2 regions of the Ammoniphilus soli genome follow, and region 1 is predicted to be linked to the other one. Evidence: riboswitches for the same ligand, from Rfam matches in the RefSeq annotation. Region 1 holds a riboswitch; the other holds the start of a gene.
The links. Region 1 has a riboswitch for thiamine pyrophosphate ahead of ABLT31_RS10650 (acetylornithine deacetylase). Riboswitches for the same ligand answer to the same signal wherever they lie in the genome.

Region 1 (3,843 bases):
TGTTATGCTAGCCGCTGAAAAAGGAGAGAAGCTCAAAATCATCTACAACATTTATCCCGAAAACGTATTTAATCTTGTTTCCCTGAAAGAAAGCAACATTACTAAGATTGAGGATCTGAAAGGGAAGAATATCGGCGTGTACAGCTTGAGCAGCGGTACTTACCAGAACTTGAAAGTACTTCTTTCCGAAGCGGGAATATCGGAAAACGATGTAACGATCATTGAAGCTGGGGTGCTCAACTTCGGGCCGCTAATGAACAAGCAGGTTGACGCTACGGCAGCTACCGATACGGGACTCTATGACGCCTCGCAAAAAGGTTTGGGCGATGTGAACGTAATGCATGTCAAAGAAGTGCTCAACACGCCATCCGATGTGTTTGTCGTCACCGAGAAAACGTTCAATGAAAAGAAAGAGATGCTTGTGAAATTCCTTCAGGTCTATCGGGATAGTGTGAAATATACCATGGAACATCCGGAGGAAGCAGCAAAGGCAGCTGTTCAGGCAGCCATTGACGGGAAAGATGAAGGACGAAACCTCGAGATTATTAAAATCAGGAACGCTGTTTCCGTCAACGAGGAAATGGAAGAAAAAGGGCTGGGTTGGCTGAACGGAGATATCCTGAAGGAAGTGGAAGCTGCCTATGTGAAAATGGGCCTATTGAAAGGGCCGGTCGGAATGGACAGTTTGTTCACGAATGATCTGGTCAAGCAGCTGAAGTAGGTGACCGTATGGAGCTTAATCTGAAGGGAAAGGTAGTATTGGTCACCGGTTCCAGCCGGGGTATCGGTGCGGCTATTGCCGAGTCTTTTGCGCAGCAGGGAGCCGTCGTTATCATTAATTATGTTCAGAATCGCGATCGGGCTGAACGGTTAGCCAATCGCTTAAGCCAGGAATACCGGATTGAATCGATGGCTCTTCGGGGAGATGTCACGGACGAGACAGAGGTTCAGCAATTAATTGAAGAAATAACAGATGAATTCTCTTCTTTGGATATTGTCGTAAATAACGCGCTTCACCATTACCGATTCGATCCGGATCAGCGGAAAATGGCCTGGGAAGTGGAATGGGAGGATTATCAGAGGCAATTGGATGGATCCCTGAAGGGCTCCTTCCACGTATGCAAGCACGCCATTCCGGGAATGAAGGCGAACGGTTTCGGGCGGATTATCAACATGGTCAGCAATTTGGTTTACCGTCCGGTCGTTCCTTACCACGATTACACCACAGCGAAAGGAGCACTCCTTAGCTATTCCCAAAACCTGGCTGCCGATTTAGGGCCGTTTGGCATTACGGTGAATTGCGTGGCGCCGGGAATAGTTTATCCGACGGATGCCAGTCGAATGACAAAGGAAGAAGTGAAGGACAGCATCATTTCGCAAACCCCACTCCGGAAAATTGCTCGCCCGGAAGATATTGCAGGCAGCGTGCTATATTTCGCCAGCGAATGGTCTAGGTTTGTGACCGGGCAATGTTTAGTCGTCGATGGCGGGTTTACAATGAAGTAAATAAATACCACTGGGGGGGTCCTTGCGGGCTGAGATGGAACGGAGTTTCGAACCCTTAGAACCTGATCTGGTTCATGCCAGCGTAGGAAAGTGGAAGATTGAAGCCGGGCACATAGCCTGCATAGATCTTTACCGCTTTCCAGATTGTGGATAGCGGTTTTTTTATGGTTACATCAAGAGGCTTTGCATAAACAAACTTACAAAGGGGGCTGATAGATTGGACAGCATGATCTTGAATCTGAAGGAGCTCGTATCAAAGGAAGTGGAAGCGAGAAAAGGGGAACTCCTCGAGCTGTTGGCCGCGTTGATTTCTTATCCTACCGTAAGTCCGCCCGCAAGAAATACGGAGGAGGCGCAAAACTATTTAGCAGGTATCCTTAAAGGACTTCAGTTCGAAGTCGATAGCTGGGACGTTTACCCCGGGGATCCCAATGTCGTTGGGGTCTTGAAGGGAAAGGATGGAGCGGACTACAGGAGTTTGATCATCAATGGACATATGGATGTAGCCGAAGTAGGAGATGATTCGGAGTGGAGCTGCGATCCTTTCCGATTGACGCAAAAGGAAGGCTATGTGTATGGGCGCGGGGTAGCGGATATGAAAGGCGGCATGGCGGCTTCCCTGTTCGCGGTAAAGATCTTGCAGGACCTCGGGGTTAACCTCAAAGGCGATCTTCAGTTCCAGTCCGTCATTGGGGAGGAAGCCGGGGAAGCGGGTACCTTATCGTGCCTGGAGCGAGGGTATACGGGAGACTTTGCTGTGGTGGTCGACACAAGCGATCTGCATATCCAGGGACAAGGCGGCGTGATTACCGGATGGATCACGGTACAAAGCAAAGAAACCCATCATGACGGCGTCCGCAGGAATATGATTCATGCCGGCGGCGGCGTTCATGGAGCAAGTGCCATCGAGAAAATGGCGAAAATCATCTCGGGCTTGCAGGACCTGGAACGCCATTGGGCGGTCACGAAGAGCTACCCTGGATTTCCGCCGGGGACGAATACGATCAATCCGGCTGTCATTGAAGGGGGAAGGCATGCCGCCTTTGTTGCCGACCGCTGTTCGCTTTGGATTACCGTTCACTTTTATCCCAATGAATCCTTTGAAGATGTGGTCCGCGAAATCGAGACCCACATCCTGCAAGTGGCTGCTGCCGATCCTTGGCTGAGGGATCATCCGCCGCAGTTCCGATGGGGAGGAAAGTCGATGATAGAGGAAAGGGGAGAGATTTTTCCTTCCTTTGAAGTGGATCCTCTTCACCCTGGAACCGTTCTTCTTGGATCGGTTCATGAAGAAGTGGAAAAAGCGGCTCCGGTCGTCGGCATGACAACCACCGTAACGGATGCGGGCTGGCTCGGCAGGGCCGGAATTCCTACCGTCCTTTATGGTCCCGGCAAGCTGGAGGATGCCCATGCTGTAGACGAAAAGCTGGAATTGCGACAGCTTGTGGAATTCGCCAAGATCATGGCGATATTCATCGCCGAATGGTGCAATACAAGAAAGGGAGAAGAATAGATGAAATTTTCAGAGCGCCTCTATGAAAAGGTCCGCCCGGTATGGGGGAAAACCCATGCCCATCCCTTTGTCCGCGGTTTGGGAGATGGGAGCCTGCCCCGGGAATCGTTTGAATATTACATGAAGCAGGATTACGTTTACTTGATCGATTACGCGAAGATGTTCGCTTTGGGATCCATGAAAGCGAGGGACCTGGACTCAATGGCCTGGTTCGCCAAGCTGCTCCATGAAACCCTGCATGGGGAAATGGAGCTTCACCGCCAGTACGCGGAGCGCTTTGGCATCACCCGCCAGGAGCTGGAGGATACAAAGGCTACCCCGATCAATCTGGCCTATACCCGCTATATGCTGCATGTGGCCCAAAATGGCTCATTGGAAGAATTGATTTCTGCCCTCCTTCCCTGCATGTGGAGCTACTGGGAAATCGGAAAAGCTCTTGCGGATGAATTTCCGGAGTCAAAGGATCACTCCCTTTATGGGGAATGGGTGACCATGTATTCTTCTGCGGAATTCGGGAGCTTGGCGCAATGGCTGATCGGCCACTTGGATGATCTGACAGAAGGAAAGCCTGAGCGGGAGTTGGCCATTCTGGAGGAGCACTTCCTGAATACTTCCCGCTTTGAGTACATGTTCTGGGATATGGCTTATCACCGCTTGGATTGGCCGGTGGAGTAAAGCGTGGAGGCGCTTGTTCAGTTGGTGGATGTTTCCTTCGGCTATGAGAAGGGGCATGAGGAAATCCGGATCCTGAAGAATCACAGCTCCGCCATTTACCCGAAGGAATTCGTCAGCTTGGTCGGCTTGAGCGGATGCGGAAAAAGCAC
Region 2 (3,843 bases), on a different contig from region 1:
TATTAGTTAGAAATAAGAAATGGAGTGGTTATAATGCCAAGAGCAATTTTATATAGCAGCACTGGGTGTCCTTATTGCGAAAAAATAAAAAATGATCTTAAAAATTGGGGAATAGAATACGAGAATCGAAACGTAACGGAAAATCCACAGTTTTTTGATGATCTTCATGCTATGGGAATTTTTTCTGCTCCTGTTACAATCATTGATGGAGAAACTTTTATTGGTTATAGACCAAATAAAATGAAGCAGTATTTAGGAATAACTGACGAGCCGACGCCATCGTCAACTGAGGCGAAGAAGGAAGAAGAAATTTTCACTCAAGTAAATGCTGAAATTTTGGATCAAGTCTATGATCTTGTAGCGATTGGCGGGGGACCTGCTGGTACTTCCGCAGCCATTTACGCTTCTCGCGGGAAGTTGAATGTATTAGTCATTGATAAAGCTCCTGCCGCCGGAACATTGGCAATCACGCATAAGATAGCGAACTATCCTGGTGTGCGTGGAGAGGTGACAGGATTAGAGCTGCTGCAGCAAATGCAACTGCAAGCCAAAGACTTCGGGACAAAATTTGTACGTACGAACGTATTGAGTGTAGATTTTTCTGACCCGGAAGTGAAAAAGCTTGAAGTGCCGGAAGGTACGATCAAAGCTAAAAGCGTGTTTATAGGCGTTGGAGCTAAAGCACCTCTCAATAAAATTAAAGGGGAAGAAGAATTTACCGGCCGTGGAGTGAGCTACTGTTCCACATGTGATGCTGCTTTCTTCCAAGACCGTACCGTAGCGGTTGTGGGGGAAACGGAAGAGGCTGTTCATGAAGCAGAAGCTTTATCCAAGTTTTGTAAAGAAGTCCGCCTCGTCGTGCCGATTAACCAATTCAAGGGTGAAGTAGACATATCCGAACTAGAGCAAAAGCCAAACGTAAAAATCTACTATAAGCACCGTTTGAAGGAGATTACCGGAGGAAACAAGGTGGAAAAATTGGTAATTCAGGATGACCAGAAGAATGAAGTGACATGGGATGTCGATGGTGTATTCTTATACCTTGCAGGGATGAAGCCAGGAACTGACTTCCTTAAGAATGCCGTACAGCGTGATGAAGAAGGTTATGTAGTGGTCGATGAATATCTTCGCACAAGTGTGGATGGCGTTTTTGCTGGTGGGGATGCTCGCCGTACGCCGATTAAGCAAGCGGTTATTTCCGCCGCAGATGGCGCTATTGCTGCACTTGGTGCCGATCAGCACGTGAATAAGAGAGCGAAAATGCGCCCTCAATATAGCTAAATTAAAAAAAGGATTGCCAAGACATTACTTCCATGATATTCTTATTTTTGTAAAACTTCATAAGTCTTATTGCGGGAGCTTGGGGAACCAGGCTGAGAGGATATCTATACCGTTATCGACCGTTGAACCTGAACTGGATAATGCCAGCGGAGGAATGTGATCTTACAGCTTTGTCTATTTGACAGCACACGTATGACCATACGCCGCATGTAACCAATGCGGCTATTTTCATTTGTGTTTCTTCCGCCTCCATGAAAGGTTCAAAATGATTAGAATCTTTTAAAATAGGAGGTTTTTTTATGTCCAATTCTACCAAACCAATCATTGTGTCTCCCATTATCCAACCGTTTCCAGGCAGTCAAAAGGTGTATGTGCAAGGGTCTCGTGAGGAAATTCGTGTCCCTATGCGAGAGATCATGCTATCTCCAACGGTAAACAGCTTTGGGGAAACAGAAAACGAACCGGTAAGAGTATATGATACGAGCGGCTTATATACCGACGCTACCCAAGCCCCTGATATTCATCAAGGACTACCTGCCGTACGCCGCGGCTGGATTATGGAACGAGGTGATGTGGAGGAATATACAGGCCGTGAAATTAAGCCTGAGGATGATGGATTCAAGGAACAAAGCGAACCGGCCAATCGCGAGGTTTTTCCGGGTCTAAAGCGCAACCCCTTACGGGCAAAGCCAGGCAGGAACGTCACTCAGCTTCACTATGCCCGGCAAGGGATCACGACACCCGAAATGGAATTTATAGCGATTCGCGAGGGGCTTTCTCCGGAATTCGTCAGGAAGGAAGTGGCGGAAGGAAGAGCCATTATACCCGCTAACATCAACCACCCGGAATCTGAACCAATGATAATCGGCCGCAACTTTCACGTGAAAATCAATGCCAACATCGGAAACTCAGCTGTTACCTCATCCATTCAGGAGGAAGTGGAGAAAATGGTCTGGGCTACTCGCTGGGGCGCCGATACCATTATGGATCTGTCCACAGGGAAAAATATTCATACCACCCGGGAGTGGATTATCCGCAACTCACCGGTTCCCGTGGGCACTGTACCCATTTATCAGGCATTAGAAAAAGTAAACGGAAAAGCGGAAGATCTGACATGGGAAATTTACCGCGATACCCTTATCGAACAAGCTGAGCAAGGGGTTGATTACTTTACCATTCACGCTGGTGTACTGCTGCGATATATTCCGTTGACCGCCAAACGTGTCACAGGTATTGTTTCCAGAGGAGGATCGATCTTAGCCGCTTGGTGTCTAGCCCATCACGAAGAAAATTTCCTTTATACTCATTTTGAAGAAATCTGTGAGATTATGAAAGCCTATGATGTTTCTTTCTCCTTAGGGGATGGCCTCCGTCCTGGTTCCATCGCCGATGCCAATGATGAAGCCCAATTTGCTGAACTGGAAACATTAGGAGAACTAACGAAAATTGCCTGGAAACATGATGTGCAGGTCATGATCGAAGGACCGGGCCATGTTCCGATGCACAAGATAAAGGAAAATATGGATTTGCAGCTTGAGATTTGCCACGAGGCGCCTTTTTACACCCTTGGGCCCTTAACTACTGACATTGCACCTGGTTATGATCACATCACGTCGGCAATTGGAGCTGCCATGATAGGGTGGATGGGGACGTCCATGCTTTGCTATGTAACGCCAAAAGAACACCTGGGGCTGCCAAATAAAGAAGATGTAAGGACGGGCATTATTACTTACAAAATCGCAGCCCATGCAGCAGATCTGGCTAAGGGACACCCCCACGCTCAGACCCGCGACAACGCCTTATCCAAAGCCCGATTTGATTTTCGTTGGAGGGATCAATTCAATCTATCCCTCGATCCAGAACGCGCTATGGAATATCATGATGAAACCCTGCCTGCTGAAGGTGCTAAGAGTGCACATTTTTGTTCGATGTGCGGGCCTAAGTTTTGCAGTATGAAAATTACGCATACGATTCGCGAGGAGTATGCTTTAGAGGAAGGAATGAAGGAAAAGTCCAAAGAATTCAGGGAAAGAGGAAGCAAGATTTATGGGTAATGCTGCGAATGAGATAAAAGCCTCAGAGCTGTTGGAATCAATCAGGGAGTTAGAAAAAAGAACTCAACGACTCAGAGAAGAACTTATTTCACTTCAAAGTAAATGTGTGCATGAATTCGTTTCTAGCGAATTAATGAAAACTTGCCCGAAATGTCTTCATTCGGAAAGTGTATATTATTAAGAGAAATTTTTGAATAAAAAGAAAAAAGCAGATAAATCTGCTTTTTTCTTTTTATACTTTAAATTGAGATTGGAAGTGGTTACAGCCAAGAAGGCCATCTTATTTATTTGTATGGGTTTTCATTCTAAGATGCTTGATTTTGTGCTTTCTTTTGCTCTATCCGCTGCATGATCTTTGGTAAGAATGGGGTCGTTAAGGAAACACAGATTGCGAAAACGACTTCAGCCACAACGATAAATTTTACAAATTCGCTCAATTTCACTCATGAAACATCCCTCCCCTTTATTTACAGATTAAAACAGAGCTAACATAGTGTCAATAATTTTT

Region 2: another riboswitch for thiamine pyrophosphate. It lies ahead of thiC (phosphomethylpyrimidine synthase ThiC); the one in region 1 lies ahead of ABLT31_RS10650 (acetylornithine deacetylase).

Annotation. Positions count from the first base shown of each region.
Region 1 covers NZ_JBEGDL010000004.1:63,278-67,120, reverse strand. Annotated here, with positions in the region: gene ABLT31_RS10660 (ABC transporter substrate-binding protein) at 1-721, shown strand, start outside; gene ABLT31_RS10655 (3-oxoacyl-ACP reductase) at 730-1,506, shown strand; TPP riboswitch at 1,509-1,612, shown strand; gene ABLT31_RS10650 (acetylornithine deacetylase) at 1,733-3,019, shown strand; gene tenA (thiaminase II) at 3,020-3,694, shown strand; gene ABLT31_RS10640 (ABC transporter ATP-binding protein) at 3,698-3,843, shown strand, end outside.
Region 2 covers NZ_JBEGDL010000003.1:150,502-154,344, forward strand. Annotated here, with positions in the region: gene ABLT31_RS08225 (FAD-dependent oxidoreductase) at 34-1,281, shown strand; TPP riboswitch at 1,343-1,453, shown strand; gene thiC (phosphomethylpyrimidine synthase ThiC) at 1,581-3,335, shown strand; gene ABLT31_RS08235 (hypothetical protein) at 3,641-3,778, opposite strand.